Regions from separate parts of the Paenibacillus sp. Leaf72 genome, predicted to be linked through region 4. Evidence: riboswitches for the same ligand, from Rfam matches in the RefSeq annotation. Region 4 holds a riboswitch; each other region holds the start of a gene.
The links. A riboswitch is a leader RNA that binds a small molecule or an ion and turns the genes downstream of it on or off. The one in region 4 is predicted to bind cobalamin.
Positions count from the first base shown of each region.

Region 1: linked by a shared signal. The riboswitch ahead of ASF12_RS27980 (ABC transporter substrate-binding protein) and the one ahead of metE (5-methyltetrahydropteroyltriglutamate--homocysteine S-methyltransferase) in region 4 are both predicted to bind cobalamin.
Region 2: linked by a shared signal. The riboswitch ahead of cobJ (precorrin-3B C(17)-methyltransferase) and the one ahead of metE (5-methyltetrahydropteroyltriglutamate--homocysteine S-methyltransferase) in region 4 are both predicted to bind cobalamin.
Region 3: linked by a shared signal. The riboswitch ahead of ASF12_RS23045 (ABC transporter substrate-binding protein) and the one ahead of metE (5-methyltetrahydropteroyltriglutamate--homocysteine S-methyltransferase) in region 4 are both predicted to bind cobalamin.

Region 1 covers NZ_LMLV01000033.1:145,124-149,837, forward strand. The annotation lists gene ASF12_RS27970 (ABC transporter permease) at 1-356, opposite strand, end outside; gene nikB (nickel ABC transporter permease) at 353-1,294, opposite strand; gene ASF12_RS27980 (ABC transporter substrate-binding protein) at 1,296-2,924, opposite strand; cobalamin riboswitch at 3,092-3,289, opposite strand; gene ASF12_RS27985 (NADH-dependent flavin oxidoreductase) at 3,419-4,537, shown strand.
Region 2 covers NZ_LMLV01000023.1:80,391-85,104, forward strand. The annotation lists gene cobJ (precorrin-3B C(17)-methyltransferase) at 1-1,660, opposite strand, end outside; cobalamin riboswitch at 1,826-1,975, opposite strand; gene ASF12_RS18980 (hypothetical protein) at 2,112-2,381, opposite strand; gene ASF12_RS18985 (DUF6376 family protein) at 2,406-2,879, opposite strand; gene ASF12_RS18990 (hypothetical protein) at 3,097-3,420, opposite strand; gene ASF12_RS18995 (MMPL family transporter) at 3,606-4,714, opposite strand, start outside.
Region 3 covers NZ_LMLV01000030.1:404,669-409,382, reverse strand. The annotation lists gene nikB (nickel ABC transporter permease) at 1-238, opposite strand, end outside; gene ASF12_RS23045 (ABC transporter substrate-binding protein) at 258-1,832, opposite strand; cobalamin riboswitch at 2,115-2,377, opposite strand; gene ASF12_RS23040 (hypothetical protein) at 2,603-3,634, shown strand; gene ASF12_RS23035 (LysM peptidoglycan-binding domain-containing protein) at 3,713-4,714, opposite strand, start outside.
Region 4 covers NZ_LMLV01000035.1:186,017-190,730, forward strand. The annotation lists gene ASF12_RS32105 (energy-coupling factor ABC transporter ATP-binding protein) at 1-716, shown strand, start outside; cobalamin riboswitch at 832-1,024, shown strand; gene metE (5-methyltetrahydropteroyltriglutamate--homocysteine S-methyltransferase) at 1,289-3,577, shown strand; gene ASF12_RS32115 (response regulator transcription factor) at 3,752-4,483, opposite strand.

The DNA of each region.
Region 1 (4,714 bases), on a different contig from region 4:
GCCAGCATAAGGGCAAGACCCGGCAGCCCTTGAAAAATGCTAACGACAATTTGAATGGCTTCATCGGTCCAACCGCCAGCATAACCGCTAATGGTGCCCAGCAGCAGGCCAACGAGCATTGTAGCGAGCGTAACAGCGACCGCGAGCAAGATCGACACCCTTCCGCCATACAAAATGCGGCTCAGCACATCCCTTCCCAGCGTGTCCGTTCCTAGCCAATGTGCGGAGGACAACGGCGCAAGCCTTTCCGCCATATTAATCTGATTCGGGTCATAAGGAGCAAGCAGCGGTGCCAGCAAGCTGGCAAGCAGTACGAAGGCAAGCACGCCCGCGGCCACCCCGTAGGACATCTTCATCGCAGCTTCCCTCCCAGCCTGATTTGCGGATGAGCGAGCCCGTAACATAAATCTGTCGCCAAATTAAACAGCACGTAGATGAGACCGGTAAATACGACATAGCCCTGAATGACCGGATAATCTCTGCGAAAAATACCGTCCATCGCAAAGCGCCCGATGCCCGGTACCGCAAATATAACTTCCACGATGACGGAGCCGCCAACAATCGCTCCAAAATAACTGCCGATAACCGTGAGCAACGGAATACAAGCATTGCGCAGCGCATGCCGAAGCACAATAAAGCTCTCACGCAGCCCCTTCGCTCGGGCTGTCAGCATATAATCTTTATTCAGCTCCTCCAGCAGCGCCGCACGCGTCAGCCGCATCAATATGGCGCCTGTACCGGAAGCAAGCACCGCCGCTGGCATAAGCAAATGCTTCCAGGTGCCGTAGCCGCTAGTCGGGAGCAGCTGCAGCTTCTCCGACCATAAGGCAATGAGCATGATCGCCAGCCAAAATCCAGGAATGGAAACCAAAATCAGCGCAAGCGCCCTGCCGATATGATCGAACAGCCGATTGCGCCGGATCGCCATGAGCATGCCGGATGGCACTCCAAGCAGGACGGCGAACAGGACAGCTAGCAAAGATAGGCTTAATGTTGCTGGCAGGCGGCGCAGCAGCTCGCCGCTAACCGATTCCTTCGTCATATAAGACGTGCCAAGATCACCTTGCAGCGCCTTTGATAACCAATGGCCATACTGAATGAGCAGCGGATCATTCAGCCCCATCTCTTCTCTTTTCAAAGCAATTTGCTCTTCGGTCGGCTGGCTGAAGCCGTTCATGCTCAGCAGTTCGACAGCCGGATCACCCGGAGAAGCGACGCTTAAGGCAAAGGCTATAAACGTAATGCCAATCAGAACGGGAACCGCCGCCGCCAACCTCCGAATGAAATAGGCCATCTTATTGCACCCGCTCCAGCTGCGGCAGCGTTGTACCATACACAAGTGCACCGTATCCGGTAATTTCTTTGCTGTACGCAATTAAGCTCGCATCATTAAACAGCGGAATCGTCGGCAATTCCTCGGCTGCAATATCCTGCAGCTCGTTATAAATCGCAGCGCGGTCATCCATATCCAGCGTCGTCTTCACCTGCTTCAACAGCTCATCCACATGGGCATTGCTGTAACCAAGCGTATAACTGATATTGCTTGAGCCTTCGCTCGCCATATAATTGTTCAAAATCGAATAAGGATCGCCATTCGGCAGCCCCTGAATGGCCAGTGCCAGATCGAAGTTTCCTTGTGCCTGTGCTTCCTTGTATGCCGCACCATCCAATATTTGAATCGTCACGTCCAGCTGCAGCTCTTGAAGCACAGCCTGAAGCAGCTCGGCTTGCGCTTTATACGGATAACGATCGAGTCCATAGGTAGGCACAATTAGCGTAACCGCCTGCCTGCTGTCCCCAAGCACCTCATGCGCCAGGGCGATTGCCTTTTCTGAATCATGGACGACAGGAATGTCCTTATAAAACGGCGATGTCGCATTCAAAATGTTCGCCGTAGCGGTCGGATAGCCCAAATACAGCTCCTTCACCAGCTGCTCGCGGTCAATCATCAGGCTCAGCGCCTGACGCATTTTCACATCATTGAATGGCGCTTTGGCACCGTTCGGATGCAGGTAATGGGAAATCGTCGATTTTGCCGTCGATACAGCAAAGCGTTCATCCTTCAGCAGCTCCTCGGCAAGGGCAGGAGGAATAGCGCCCAAATCCATGACGCCCAAAATCTCTCCAGATTTCAAGGCAGCAAGCCTTGTATCAGGGTCCGGTATGACGCGGACGCGGATTTTTTGGGCTTTTGCTTTTTCGCCATAATAACCGTCGTAAGCCTCTAGCAGTGAAAATTGATCCTTCTCATGCTGCACAAGCTTGAAAGGGCCTGTCCCTTGCGGCAGGCCGTTAAAGTCGCCATTTTCGTCAAAATTATTCGGGCTGTACATCGGGCTTGAAAAGTTGATCATCGAATACAGCAGCGTCGGCTGCGGATTGTCGAAAACAAGCTTAATCGTGCTATCATCAACCTTCACGACTTCCTGAAGGCTTGGGTATGAATTGTTGATGTCGAGCGTATAGAATGGCGAGCTTTTCGGGCTCACTTGCTTGTAACGGGCAAAATTTGCAAGTACCGCGTCCGCGTTGAATGGCGCGCCATCATGGAAGGTGACGCCTTTGCGCAGCATGAAGGTCCATTCCTTGGCATCAGCAGACATTTCCCACGCTTCCGCCAGCTTTGGAGCAGGCTTTCCATCCTCGGAAGCGGAAATCAACGGCTCCCATACATACAGAATGGTGCTCGTGTAATAAGCATCCTGCGGTCCCGGTGCTAAATCCCGCGGCGCAGCCAGCACGATTTCTTCAGAAGCAGCTGCTGTAGAGGCGGACGGAGCAGCAGACTGCTGCGACAGCTCATTATTGCTGCCTGATTCATTGGAACCGTTAACGCCACTGCACCCCATTAGCGCCAGCAGCAAGCATAGGCTAAATAAAACACCTATTGTTTTTTTGTTTTTTGCCATTTGTGTACGTTTCATCTTCTCTATTTCCTCTCCCTCTAGCAAAATCATCTTCCTGCAAAAATCCGCAAAAAAAGACAGCTCTACCTCCAGTCATAGGAAAGATAGAGCTGCCTGTTATTGTTATTTTCCATCATAGCAAATAAGCATGCGCGCTAACACTTCCCTATCCTCCGTAGGTTACAGCAGTGTTGTCAGAACAGGCAGGTCTCCTGGCTACCGGAAATTGTACTGGAAGCTGCCTTCCCAATCCCGCTAAGCGAGATCAGTGGCCTTGTAGCTTCAGCTAATCCGTAACAGTGGCGGGACCGCGTCGGTTTTGCACCGAACTTCCCTTTTAAGCTCCAGCCGCAGCTGTTGCACCTTATTCCCACAATTTTTCAGTTGTTTGCAAATCTGGTTGATTATATACCAGCCCTTTCATTTAAGCAACCTTTCCACTCCACTTTCCTTTCGTAATTATCTGATATAAAATAAAGCACATAGCATTTCGTAACTGGAGGGAACTACTGATGAAACCACAATTTCAGCCTTTATTTGAACCATTCACTTTCGCGAGCGGCATGTCTGTACATAATCGAATTGTCATGGCGCCCATGACAACCTGCTCGTCCAATCCGGACGGCACAGTGCCTGATGAAGAGCTTGCCTACTACAGCCGCCGCAGTGCTGGGCCCGGCATCGTCGTTACAGCGTGCGTCTACGTGAGCCGCAACGGCAAAGGCTTCCCCGGCGAATTTGGCGCGGATACGGACGCAATGATTCCAAGCCTCAAGCGTCTGGCCGATGCTATTAAAAGCCAAGGTGCGAAAGCGATTTTGCAAATTTTCCATGGCGGAAGATCATGCTTCCCTGGCCTAGTGCCAAATGATGATTTGGTGAGTGCCAGCAGCATTGCCCAGCAGGAGGGCGGAATTGTGCCACGCGAGCTGAACGAGGAGGAAATCAAGTCGATTATCGCCGACTTTGGCGAAGCGACACGCCGCGCGATTGAGGCTGGTTTTGACGGCGTTGAAATTCACGGTGCCAACGGCTACCTGCTGCAGCAATTTTACTCCCCGGCTTCCAATGTGCGTACCGACGACTGGGGCGGCTCTGTTCATAAACGTATGGCGTTCCCGCTCTACGTCGTTGAAGCTGTTAAGAAGGCAGCCGCTATGGCGCCGCAGCCGTTTCTTGTAGGCTATCGCTTCTCGCCGGAGGAGCCGGAAGAAGAAGGATTAACGATGGAGCATTCGTACCATCTGGTTAACGCTCTAATCGAGATGAAGCTGGATTATTTGCATGTGTCGCTTCAAGATTTCTGGTCGAAGCCGCGCAGAGGCGAGCAGGATTCGCAAAGCCGCATGGCATGGTTCGTCGAAAAATACAGCGAGCACATTCCGTTCATCGGTGTCGGCAGCATCACAACCGCAGAAGAAGCGCTTGAGGCGAAAAACTCCGGCGTGCCGTTTATCGCCCTTGGCCGCGAGCTCATTATGGACCCGGATTGGACGGAGAAAATCAAGCAAGGCAACGAGCAGGATATTGTGACTACGCTATCCAAGCAAGATCAGGAGCGCCTCGTCATCCCGAATGGCTTATGGGGAGCGATTACGCATGCGCCAGGCTGGTTCCCGATAACGGAATAAGCGCAAAATCCAACCATTCGCTCACAAATAGGCACAAGGTGAAACGGCTGTCGCCGTCCTTCGGCGGCGCGGCTTGTTTCAGTCCGAGAAATATAGAGAACGGATCGCGTTAGGACATCCTTTCCTATATTTCAAGGTGAAACGGCTGTCGCCGTCCTTCGGCGGCGCGGCGCGTTT
Region 2 (4,714 bases), on a different contig from region 4:
CAACCGGCTGCGCGGCATGCGCGTTGCGGCCGACGGTTTTGCCGCCGAGGAACAAATCGAATTTGCCACGGCGATACACGATGCCGATATCCTCGTTAACTGCGCCATAACATGCCATGCCGCAGCCATTGAACCCGACACGCAGCTCCTTCGGCATTGCCATGCCGCCGATCTTGTCTTGCAGCTCATCGGCATAAGGCACCGATTCCGCCTTCTCCAGATTGCAAAAATCGCAAGCCTTCAATTGCAGTACATCACCGATTGGAGCTAGGCTGAGCCCATCCGCGCGCAGCTTCGCCGTCACACTGTCCGGGTCCGATGTTGGAATCCGCACCAGCAAATGATGATGCGGCGTATATTCAATCGAACCCTTCTCGCCAACAGCCTGCGCCAATGCTACGAGCTGCTGGGGCGTGAAGTTTTTTGTCGCGACACCTGGGCTTACGGCAAACTCAAGTACCGATTGCTGCGCAAACACAGGCATAGGGCTCGATACTGCGCCAAACGCCGCACTAGGCTCGATCCCCTTGCTGCGATCATTCAGGAGAACCGCTTCCATCGCCAAATGCAGAGGCGATACTGCAGGTGCCGGGGCAGCCTCTGCCCTCATTGAAACGGCTGTATTTATTGGGGCTGGGGCCGGCTTCACGGGCGCAACCGGGGGGGCTACTGCAACCGCCACTCCGCCGCCCTGTCCATTATCATTTCTCGGTTCATCTGGCGCAACCGCCTGCGGCTCCTCCCGCTTGAGCAGCTGGTCCGTCGCGTCATATTCATCCGCACGATAGCCCCCGTCCGCTGGAAGCTCAGGCATTCCTGCCGTATGAAGCGCCCACGGCTCATTCTTCTCTTGCAGACGCTGGTGGGGCTTCAAAGGCTGCGCGCCTTCGCCAAGCGTATATTTGCGCTGATAGCCGCGCGGCGTAATCATTAGCCCGTCATAATTGACGGTCGTCGAGTTGCCGATGACGACTGTTGTCAGCATGCCGATATCATGGTCAAGCATACGGGCAAGCGTCGTCACGACAATGTCTTCACGGTCGCGGTACGCGCTTTTCACAATGCCTACCGGCGTATCTGGCGAGCGGTATTTGAGCAAAATCCGCTGAGTCTCCACGATTTGCCGCGTTCTTCTGCCGCTGCGCGGGTTATAAAGCGCAATGACGAAATCCGCTTGTCCGGCCGCTTCTACCCTGCGCGCAATCAGCTCCCAAGGCGTCAAATGATCGCTCAGGCTGATCGTGCAAGCATCATGCATTATCGGCGCGCCAAGCAGGGATGCTGTCGAGTTAATGGCAGAAATGCCGGGAATCACTTCAACCTCTACCCCGCCATTACGCTTCCAGCCTTTCTCAATCAGCACCTCATACACGAGTCCTGCCATGCCGTATACGCCCGCATCGCCGCTTGATATAACGGCTACCTTCTTGCCGTTCTCCGCTTGGCGCACCGCTTCCTGCGCCCGGCTGACCTCCTCTGTCATCCCCGTACGCACAATCGCCTGATCGCTGATTAGCTCCCGAATCAAGTCGACATACGTGTTGTAGCCGATGACAATATCGCTCTCCTGAATCGCTTCACGGGCGCGTTTCGTAATATGCTCGAAGCTCCCTGGGCCGAATCCGATAATTAACAGCTTGCCGACGCCTGCTTCACTCATTGATGCCCAACTCCTTCTATGTAGCAATTTACAATTTCTATCCAACAAAAAAAGCACCTCTAACGATATGTGTTAGAAATGCTTGAAAAGACCAATGTCCTTGTTAAACGCAGACAGCGAAGGGCCATCCAATCTCTAACACCTTCCTAATATCCACGTAGGTTTACAGTGTCGTTGAAATAAGCAGGTCTCCTGGCTTTGAAGCGTTAGGACGCTTCATACAGTGGCGGGTCCGCGCCGGTCTCTCACCGACTTCCCTATTAAGTCAACTTGGGCGCTTTGGCGCCTGCTGACACTTATTCCCTTCCTATTAAATTGTAATCTTAATGATAACATTAGATTGTATGATCGACAAGTGCGTTTATGCCATCAGCCTTGGCGCAAATAGAGCCGGCGCAAGCACGGACAGCATGTCCAGGCTGACACCAGCTCTATTTTTTACCGGAGCTATTTATTTCTTCTCAAGCGTTTCCCAAGCTGCATTCACGAGGGAATCAAACAGTTCATCGTCCTCTTCCAGCTCATCCTCAACCGCCAAAAGATCTTCTTCCTTGCCCGATTCATTCAGAAAAAACAAACCGTAGCCCCACTCTGTCGCCTTGCGGCTATGAAGGGTAATTTCGTATTGGTTCGTCTGGCCCTCTACTTCAAAATGAACCTTGCCTACGAAACCGGATTCCTTGGAGTTCGTCATGCTAGCATGCAAAATATTTACTTTCATCTTCCACTCTTCCTCTCTTTACCGTTACGATACCAGCTGCTGAAGTTGATTCACTTGATTTAACAGCTCGTTGATTTTGTTAATCGTATTTGGAATTTCCGTTGCGTCAATCAATGCTTTGCCGTCTTCGATCTGCTTCAGCACCGCATCAATGCTTTCCTGCAGCTTCAAATTATAATCGACCACGGACTGATGGACGTCCTTGGCAAAATCCGGCGCGTGCAGCTCGCCAAACTGCTTGATGGACTCCTGCACAGCTACCAGCTGTTCTTTATAATCAGCGCGTGCACTCGCATCGTTTACGGCTTGCTCCGCAAGCTGCGTCGCCTGCTCGCTGAAATTTGTCAGCGTCTGCATGTACGTTGCTGCTCCCGTCACATATTCGGCCGAGTTTGATACGGAATTGACCGTCTGCTTGGCTTCCTCAAATAACGAGCATCCTCCTAATAATAACATTCCAATGATTAAAAGTATGCTTTTTCCTGAACGAATGGCCATGTTTAATCTCTTCCTTTCCGCCTGTCTTACACAGAGCACTACTTATACGGCAGATGCGTCCAAACGGTTGCATTTCGTCTTATCATTAAGCTTGTCCATCATTTAATAGAAAAATAAAACATGAGGCCGCAGATAGCTAAAATGCACGCTGGCTATTGTTCGCGTCTGCGGCATAACGATGCAGCCCTATCATTAAGCTGCGCCACTCCTTTGGCAGCTAACGCTTCGACTTGAAAGCATGCTGGCGCCATATGACGACGATAATGAGAAATAAAGCAATGACACCTGTAAGCAGCCACCCGGCCTGCTCATCGGTCAACTGATCCCCGGGAGCGGTTGCAGCCGGATCTGGAGCCTCATGACCCGCATGTTCATTACAGGGGGAGTCGGTTGGCGATGAGGCGGCAGCATTCGTCTGCTGCTCATTATTTGCAGGAGTACAGACATCTGCTGCGGACACGGATAGCGATGCGGAACTCCAGAGGCTTATTCCAATAAACAGGACTACGATAAATATTAGACGAAGGAACCTCTTTCTCATTTTGGCGAACCTCCTTTGCGCTTTTCGTTTCCCCTCATTTTATTCCTGTGCGCCCAGAACGGAAGCTTGGCCTATGGAATTTTCACACCTGTACATATATTAGCAGCAAAATAAAAAGCGCCTTTCCCTCCTGGTCATGCCGACCAGACAGAAAGGCGCTTTGCTGCTGCAAATAATAATGCGATTTAAACGATTTGCCTATGCTTGCCAGACTTGCTTTGTTCTTCTCCCACTAGCTCTGCCCTAGCCGGCCAGAAGGCTCTATTGCCAAGCAGCGTTGTAATGGCCGGCACGAGGAACGGTCTCACGATGAACGTATCCATCAGCACACCAATCGCTGTAATTACGCCGAACTGCACCAATACCTGAATAGGCAGCGTCGCTAGCACTGCGAACGTAGCAGCAAGGATCAACCCTGCGGACGTAATGACGCCGCCAGTCTCTGCGACACCTTCACGAATGGCTTGCTTGAGCGGCATTTTCGCTTTTTTCTTCCAAATGCTCGAGATCATAAAAATGTTATAGTCCTCGCCAAGAGCAATGAGGAACACGAAGGCGTACAGCGGAATCGCTCCTTGAATCGCTTCTGCCCCCATCCCATAATGCAATACAATCCAGCCGAGGCCTAAAGCAGAGCCAAATGACAATAACACGGTGGCGATTAAATAAAGGGCTGCAACGATGGAGCGCAAATAGACAATCAGCAGCACTAAAATCATCCCAATAACGAGTGGGATAATAACTTTATTGTCCCGATCGGTCAACAGCTGGGAGTCATGCTGCGTTGCTGTCTGTCCGCCTACCCACACTTTAGACTCCGCATCCGAAACTCCTACTTTATCCAATGCTTCCTCCGCCGCTCCGCGAAGCAGCGGAACCAGATCCATGGCCTCCTGTGAATAAGGATTAATGTTTAGCGTAACCTGAACGGACTGCAAATTCGGGTCCTCTTCACTTTGAACCGGCTCCGATACGGAATCAACGAGATCCATATCCGAAAGGCTGGCGACAAGCTCCACTGGCTTGCCATCGGTTTGAGCCGCCACGGTTATAGGAGCCAATTGGCCTGGTGTGAAAGCTGTTGAAATCGTATCAAAACCTTCACGCGACGGCATAGCTTTCGGAAAGGAAGACAATAAATCATACGTAAACTTAACCTGTGGAGCAAAACCAGCCAGCGCACCGAGAAAAATAACGCTCGCGATAACAACGGTCCAAGGCTTCGCCACGACTAGGCTTCCTACTGCTGTGCCTAGCTTGCTGCCTTGGCGACGCGGGCGAAACGGCTTGCTGC
Region 3 (4,714 bases), on a different contig from region 4:
ACTGCCATGTAAATACATCGCCTAGCCAGCCTATATATTGACTCCACAAGGAATCCGTCAGTCCCATTTCCTCCCGGAGCGCGTCAATCGCCTCCTGCGAGGCCGGGATATTATGCGTGGTCAGCAAAATTCTCGCCGGATCGCCTGGAGATACCCGCATTAATATGAAGGTAAGCGTCGCTACGCAAAAAATGACGAGCAGCATTTGCGCGACGCGTTCTAGCCAAAAACGAAGCATACTTAAGTTCACCCTTTACTTAAGGGATATCGACTTCAGCCGTCACATAATAATATTCGATCGGATGCGGTATGAAGCCCGTTACCCCTTTTTTCACGCCAAATACATTGTCAGGATGTACGATAAACGACTGCGGCAAATCAGCATTAATAATATCTTGGGCCTGTATCGCAAGCGCATAACGCGCATCGGTATCCGCCGTATCGTTAAGCTTATCGATTACCGTCTCAAGCGGCTTCGATTCATAATGGCTGACATTCGATTCGCTAGCAGCTTGATAGAAAATGTTCAAGAAATATTGCGGATCGCCCGTCTGCGCCGTCAGCATGCTGTACATCGCAAGGTCCCAATCGGACTTCGCAAGCTCAGCGTCAATATTTTCAACCTTGCGTATTTTCACGGTAATTCCTTCATTAAGCAGTTGATTTTGAATAACCTCTGCCATAACCGACAGCTCTGGGCGGTGCGGGAACGTAAGGAGCGTCGCCTCGAACGGCTTGCCTTCCTTCTCCCACATGCCTTCCGCATTTTTCTGCCAGCCGCCAGCGGTCAGCAATTGCTCCGTCGTTTCCCCTGCTGCTTGCTCCGCCACTTTGCCGAATGGCAAAATTTCCGGGAACGGGCTTTTCGCTTTCGTGCCGTAACCACGCATAACCGATTCAATAATCGCCTCGCGCGGAATCGCTTGATCTACAACCTCGCGGTTCGATTTTTCTTTAAACAAAGCAGAATTCATATTAAATAATACCATATGTGTACGAACCGATGGGGCAGACAGCACTTCCAGCTTGCTGTCCTTCTCTACCAGCTCAATGCTGTCAATCGGAATGTCCGTTGCGACATCTACTTCACCAGCTTGCAGCGCCATCAGACGCGTGTTGCCATCGGTTACAAACTTCATCGTCACTTCTGAAAGCTTTGCGGGTTCCCCCCAATAGCCATCATAACGCTCAACAACAAGCGATACGTCTTTCGTAAATTGCTTGATTTTGAAAGCTCCCGTCATGGCCGGGTAGCTGCCCGCTTCCTTCATGCTGTCAACATCAAGAATAATCGTGCTTGGATCAGCCAAGCTGGAAATGATCGCCGAGTTCGGCTGTGTCGTAATCATTTTCAGCTCGTCAGGCGCAAGCACTTCAATATCTTTAACCAGAAGCAAATCCTTCGCCAAATGGCTGTTCGCAATGGAACGCAGCAGCGATGCTTTTACGCTTTCAGCATCCATTTTTTTGCCGTTGTGGAACGTTACGCCCGTTTCCAGCTTGAACGTCCACGTATTAGCATCCTCCTGCTTCCATTCCTTCGCGAGCCAAGCGGATGGCTGCAGCTGCTCATTCAATTTAATCAGCGTTTCCCCTGCGCCCGAGCGCATAACATCCCAGCTATCGTCGCCATGCGGATCAACGCCTGCAGGGTTCCAAGTGTACGCCATTGTTAGTGTTTTTTTAGCGGCAGCAGCGTTGTTTCCCGAGGCAGCATCCGTGCCCTGCTCTGCGTTTTGGCCAGCATTCGTGCTGCATCCTGCAAGGACCAGCATCAAGCAAACGATCATCATTCCAAGTGACAAGCTAAGCGGCTTCTTCGTGTGGTTCATTTTTCTTTTGTCTCCCCTTCTAGTAAGCGTAAACGGCCGAAAGCCGTCCTGTGGCGGCAAAGCTACCGTTTCGCGTAGAAATATAGAGAAAGGATAGAAAAATCATATCTTTTCTCTATATTTAAAAAAAGCATCCCCGACCCTTAAAAAGCAGTCAGAAATGCTTTTATGTTAAATAACTAAACCTTATCTGCGTCTGCTCGCCATGAAGCAACAAATAATCGTTAGACATTTTGCAATAAATGGGCATAACCAACCACCTCCCTAAGCACCGTAGGTCAAACAGTGATGTTAAAACAGGCAGGTCTCCTGACTTGGGGCCTCCCTCTCTTCCCTTCCCAGCTAGGGTAAGCATCTGCTATTCGTCTTGCGACGAAAAGAAGCTCATCAGCCAGTGGCTTATTTGTGAGGGGAGCGCAGCCTGTGTAAGCTGCTGCCCTTTACAGTGGCGGGTCCGTGTCGGCCTTTAACCGAACTTCCCTTTTAAGCGAACGAAGACGTATAAGTTCCAGCCAACATTTCGCACCTATTTTCATTCAAGTATGAAGTTTTGCAGGCTCATAAGCCCGTCCTGTCCGTAATCCATTCTTAATCATAGGGAGGAAGCGGGAATCTGTCAATGGCTTTAATTCGAAAATGAAAGTGTTTTCAACATAAAACTTTCATATTTTTTCCAGTAATGTTATATTGAAATTACTTCACGCATGATGAGCTTATTTATTAAATTAATCCAATAGATAACCTAATCAAATAGAAAAGGAATGATCACAGTGACGGTGAAAATCCTTCCAGTTGAAGAAAAGCAAATTATTGATTCATATTGGTTTTACAGTGATTTTTATTCTATTATCTCGCGTGTGGACTCGAAAAAATTATGGTTTATGAATAATTATATTAATTTATTCGATATTCCTGATCCAAACCAATTATATACCTTTTTCTTCAACGGTTATTATAGAGATAAAATGGTTGAGTTTTATGACTGCCCATTTATTGATTTTCAGCGGATAGCGCTAGATAGGCAAAGCTCAACGATTTTAAATAACGACCTGTTTGATTTTATAAAAGCATCGATTGATGGCGGCTATTATGTAATCGTTATGATCGACCGTTTTCATATTAAAGAGTATGAAATTTCGGCAAGATCCCCACATGAAGTCATGATAAATGGGTATGATGATGCAAATAAAAAGCTGTACTTTTGTGACAATAATGCCAACGGAAAATATTCAACGAATATCACCTGTGATTACGAAGCTTTTCATAGAGCATTTCATATATTAGAAATCGATGCCCATGATTTTAAAGACCATCTTTATTTATTGAAGCCGCTCGAAAATACCGATTATACTTTTTCTCTAACATATGTGAAAAATACGATGAATGCCTACCTCTTGTCTAAGGCACATACGGATGAACATTATAACCAAGCTTTAGGCACACCCGGGCTAACCTTCGGTATTAATGTTTACGACAAGGCCTCCGAGTATTTAAAATATTTGGCTCAAGAAGAGGTAGTATTTGATATTAGATCGTTCCACCTGCTTTACGACCATAAGAAATGCATGACCATGCGATTAAACTACATGATTAATAACCATCATTTGATTGATGATAATCAAATTTTAAGCAGATGGAGAAAGCTGGAGGCTACTGCGCAGGCTGTAAGAAATTCCATCTTAAAATATTGGCTTACTCGAAGCTCGGATACGTTGTACAAGCAAATGGAGCAGCTGCAAAAATTGAAGGAGACGGAAAAGATTTTGCTGCAGGAGATTGTAGATCAGTTGAAGGATGGTTAGATTTATTAACAAATCAGAGAGCACCTCTTCTCCGTTATGAAGAAAAGGTGCTTTGCTATTAACTTATTAATTTAAAAACTAGCGGCTAATCCAAGGGCTGCTGTTTTGCTTGCTCGTTCTAGAACGAGGGGCAACGGTGCGAATTACCGCTTTTTTATTGGATTTGCGCTGCGCATTGTTTTTGCCGTTTTTCACATTGATTGTCGTTGTTTCTTTTACTTGCTCATCCTCTTCGCGCTTATCCTTGCAGCCGCAATTGCATGGCTTTTGTGACTCAACTCCTGCGGTTTGCATAGGATAATATCCGTAAGGCGGGAACGGAGGAAATGCTGAGACGGGATAGCCGTTGCAGTTGTTGCCGATTGGCGACACCATTCCGCCATAACCGTAGCCTTGTGTGTTTGCTGGCGATACGGCTCCACCATAGCCGTAGCCTTGCGTTTCTGCCGGCGATACCATTCCGCCATAGCCTTGCGTGCTTGCTGGCGATACGGCTCCACCATAGCCGTAGCCTTGCGTTTCTGCTGGCGATACGGCTCCACCATAGCCGTAGCCTTGCGTTTCTGCTGGCGATACGGCTCCACCATAGCCGTAGCCTTGTGTTTCTGCCGGCGATACGGCTCCACCATAGCCGTAGCCTTGTGTTTCTGCCGGCGATACGGCTCCACCATAGCCGTAGCCTTGCGTCTCTGCTGGCGATACCATTCCGCCATAGCCGTAGCCTTGCGTCTCTGCCGGCGATACCATTCCGCCATAGCCTTGCGTGCTTGCTGGCGATACGGCTCCACCATAGCCGTAGCCTTGCGTCTCTGCTGGCGATACCATTCCGCCATAGCCGTAGCCTTGCGTCTCTGCCGGCGATACCATTCCGCCATAGCCGTAGCCTTGCGTCTCTGCCGGCGATACCATTCCGCCATAGCCGTAGCCTTGCGTCTCTGCTGGCGATACCATTCCGCCATAGCCGTAGCCACTGCTCATACCGCCTATCGGATACATCCCAGGAGGACACGGATTATAGCCTCCTCCTTGGCTCACAGGGCTGACCATAGTTGGCTGCTGCCAATGACCGTAACCGCCTGT
Region 4 (4,714 bases):
ATGGCTCGGGCAAGTCGACGCTCTTCTTGCAGCTTATTGGCATTAATCGTCCGGAATCCGGTTTTGTCAGCTGGCGCGGCGAGCCGCTTTCTTACAAGCCCAGAGAGCTTGCCAGCTTGAGACGGCGCGTCGGCCTTGTTTTTCAGGACCCGGAGCATCAGCTCATTTTGAATACCGCTTATGAGGATATTTCCTATGGGCTGCGCAATGCGGGGCTTCAAGAAGTGGAAATTGACAGACGTACGGCGCGCATCGTTCAGCAGCTGAACTTGCAGGAACTGGCGCATAAGCCGCTGCATCATCTCAGCCTTGGGCAAAAGAAGCGAGTCGCTCTTGCCGGCGTACTGGCCCTGGAGCCGGAGTTAGTGCTGCTTGATGAGCCGGCTGCTTATCTCGATCCGATATCGGAGCAGCGGCTGATGGCTGAGCTGGACCGCATTCATGCCAGCGGCATAACGCCGGTTATGGCGACGCATGACATGAATATGGCCTATGCTTGGGCGGATTGGATTTTCATCATGAATGAGGGCCGCTGTATATTGGAGGGTACGCCGGAGACGGTATTTCGCGAAGGCGAGCGTCTCAGAAGCCTTGGACTCACGCTGCCAATGGTGCTGGAAGCTTGGGAGGCACTGCCGCCTGAGCTGCGAGGAGAACAGCAGGCGCCGCGTACGCTCGCGCAATTTAAAGCGGCTGTAAAATCTTTTGTTGTATAAAAACGCAAAAATTCGTATATTTATACATGTTGCTTGAAATATAGGAAAGGATATGATTTTTCCATCCTATCTCTATATTTCTCCGTTTCACCTTGTATAAATAAAGATCGACCAACTAAATAGCGAGGAATAGGGTGCTCTTGCGTAACGTCTTGAGCTTAAAAGGGAAGTCCGGTGCAATACCGGCGCGGTCCCGCCACTGTAACAGCGGAGTTTTGCGCAATAAAGCCACTGGCATGATGCCGGGAAGGCGAGCGCAGCGATGATGATGCTGGAGCCAGGAGACCTGCCTTATTCTATACACTGCAGTACCTACGGGAGATAGGGAGGTGTTAAAGATGGCAGCCATCGTTTGTTGAAACGAGGGGCGTCTTTACCCACATTTCTGTACAGGGTAGGACGTCCCTTTTTGCAGTTTCTGGCTGGCAGCAAATTGGATGTATAGGGAAAGGCCGCCGCGAAGAAATTCGCTCGCACTGCCATAAGTATATATCTGAGTTTGTTGATGAAATAACAAAGGATTATAACATCCATCCACAAGGATGAATAATGAAAAACAGGAGGCAATAACAATGAGTCAAGTAAAAAGCAGCAGTTTGGGATATCCGCGTATCGGTGAAAACAGAGAATGGAAAAAAGCTCTGGAGGCATTCTGGAGCGGCAAGCTTGCGGAAGCGGCTTTCTTGAAGCAGCTGGAGACGATTCGTCTAAACCATCTCCAATTGCAAAAACAGGCCGGCATTGATCTCATTCCGGTAAATGATTTTTCGTATTATGACCATATCCTTGATACAGCTGCGATGTTTGGCGTCGTGCCTGAGCGCTTTGGCTATACAGGCAGCCCCGTATCGGTAATGACCTATTATGCAATGGCGCGAGGCAACAAAACCGCTTCGGCATCCGAGATGACGAAATGGTTCAATACGAACTATCACTACATCGTTCCTGAGCTGAAAGGCATTACGCCGGCGCTGACCGAGAACCGTCCGTTGATCGCTTACCGCGAAGCAAAGGAAAAGCTGGGCATCGAAGGCAAACCAGTCATTGTTGGACCTTATACATTCCTCAAGCTGTCTAAAGGCTATGCCGCTTCTGAGCTTGCTACAGTTGCTGCTCAGTATGTTCCGCTGTATGCACAGGTGCTGCGCGAGTTGGAGCAAGAAGGCGTACAATGGGTGCAAATGGATGAGCCTTCGCTTGTAACAGACGTTTCCGAAGCAGATTTGGCGCTTGTGCAAAGCATTTATGCCCAGCTTCATGAAGCGGCACCTAAGCTCAATTTGCTGCTGCAAACGTATTTTGAATCGGTTCAGCATTATGCTGCAATCGCGGCTTTGCCTGTACAGGGCTTAGGTCTGGACTTCACAGCTGGCGCTGAAAAGAACCTGCAGCAGCTGGAGTCAATCGGCTTCCCACAGGACAAAGTGCTGGGTGCAGGCGTTATTGACGGCCGCAATATTTGGCGGGCGGATCTTCAGGAGCGCAAAGCGCTGCTTGCCCGTATTGCTAAAGTCGTGCCAAACGACCGACTGATTGTAAGCTCCTCTTGCAGCCTGCTGCATGTACCTGTGTCAGCGGCTCTTGAAACGGCACTGCCGGCAGAGCTTGCAGGCGCACTGGCGTATGCCAATGAGAAGCTGGAGGAAATTGCCGTTCTGGCAACTGCGCTGAATGAAGGAGAAGCAGCGGTAAAAGAGGCGTTTGATCGCAATGCAGCAGCTTTGGCTGCACTTGCCGCATCGCCGTCCCGTGGCCGTGCGAGCGTCCATGCCGCTGTAGCGAGCATTGATGCGCAGCCATCGGAGCGCAAAGCGGTATTTGCAGAGCGCCAAGTGAGCCAGAAGGAACGCTGGCAGCTGCCATTCCTGCCGACAACGACAATCGGCAGCTTCCCACAAACGGCGGAAGTTCGCCAAGCGAGACGGCAATGGCGTCGTGGTGATTTGGGCGAGGAGCAATACCGCGTATTCATTAAGGAGCAAATTCAGCATTGGATCAAGCTGCAGGAAGAGATCGGCCTTGATGTTCTCGTTCATGGAGAGTTTGAGCGTACGGATATGGTTGAGTTTTTCGGAGAGAAGCTGGAAGGCTTTGCTTTCACGAAAAATGGCTGGGTGCAATCCTATGGCTCGCGCTGCGTAAAACCGCCAGTCATTTACGGCGATGTGCAGTTCAGCAAGCCGATGACTGTCGAAGAAACCGTTTATGCGCAGTCGCTGACTTCTAAACCGGTGAAAGGCATGCTGACGGGCCCGATTACGATTTTGAACTGGTCGTTCGTTCGCAGCGACTTGACTCGTGAGCAGGTTGCTTACCAAATCGCGCTTGCCTTGGCAGAAGAAGTGAAGGCGCTGGAGGAAGCGGGCATTGAAATGATTCAGGTGGATGAGCTTGCCCTTCGTGAAGGCTTGCCGCTAAAACGTGAAGATTGGGAGCACTATTTGAACTGGGCTGTGCTTGCCTTCCGCTTGTCCACTTCTGACGTTAAGGATACGACGCAAATTCACACGCATATGTGCTATTGCGAGTTCCATGACATCATTGATTCCATTCGCGCGCTGGATGCCGACGTTATTTCCATCGAAACGTCCCGCAGCCATGGCGAGCTGATTCACAGCTTCGAGGAGCACACGTATGAGCTGGGTATTGGCCTTGGCGTATACGATATTCACAGCCCTCGCGTGCCGGAGGTAGAGGAAATGACATCGATGATCAAACGCGCTCTGAACGTGCTTGAGCCAGAATTGTTCTGGATTAACCCGGACTGCGGACTTAAAACACGTGGTGTAGATGAGACTGTGGCATCGCTGCGCAACATGATCCAAGCGACTGAGCAAGTACGGGAGCAGTTGGCTAAGTAATTGTAATAAGCATGGTTATTAAAAAAGCTCCGCTTGCGCTGATTGGCGCAAGCGGAGCTTTTGCTTTACTTGGAAGCGGGGAGGGTCAAAGCCGGGGAGCGGCGTGCCACAACAGGCAGGCAAAAGCATGCCATTAGGAGGGGATGTTTTTGCCTGCCTGCTTCAGCCGCCCGCTTAAATGGTCTCTGCCGCAGGATTCATCAGGCAATAGCCAATGCCCCATACCGTCTGAATCAAGGAGGCAGATTCGGGGTGGACGCGGTTCAGCTTCTCTCTGATCCGCTTTACATGCGTATCGATCGTCCGGTAATCGCCGAGCGATTGATAGCCCCAAATTCGCCGCATTAAATCTTCGCGGGAAATGGGCTGATTGATGTTGGCTGCCATAAAGCGCAGCAGCTCATATTCGCGGAACGTCAGCTTCACCTTGCTGTTTCCGGCAATGACTTGCCGCGAATCATAATCGAAGACGAGTCCTGACAGCGTGAGATCGGGCGTCTGCTTGCGCTGCAAGGCGCGATAAGCAAACTCCGAGGTGCGGCGGATGATCGCCTTAATGCGGTACATTAGCTCGCGCGGGCTGAATGGCTTAACGACATAATCGTCGGAGCCGGCTTGGAAGCCGTCGAGCCGGTCATCCTCTTCGCCACAGGCGGAAAGCATAATGACGGGCGTCGATTTTTTCTTCTTAAGCTCGCGGCAAAATTCAAGCCCGTCCATTCCCGGCAAATTACGATCGAGTAAAATCATCGAATAATTGTATTGCATCGCCTTGAACAAGCCGTTGATGCCGTCCGAAGCTTCTTCGACGATCCAGCCTTCTTTTTTCAAAAATAACTTGAGCAGCTTGCGGATATGCTCCTCATCATCAACAATCAAAATGCTATATGGTTGCTGAAATGCCATGGCTCAACACCTCATCTTTATCTTTTAATTCATTACTGATAACAATTATCATTATCATTACATGCGATCCCCATTGTTGTCAATAATAAAACCACTGTTTCTTGTCACAATACCCGAAGGATAGTCGCGAAAAAGACACAATTGCCTATGAGAGCGGATACAGCGGAGCTGCTGCTCCCAACTGCTGTCAGGCTGTCCTCTTTCGAGCAGGCGGGGAGCAGAGTATAATGG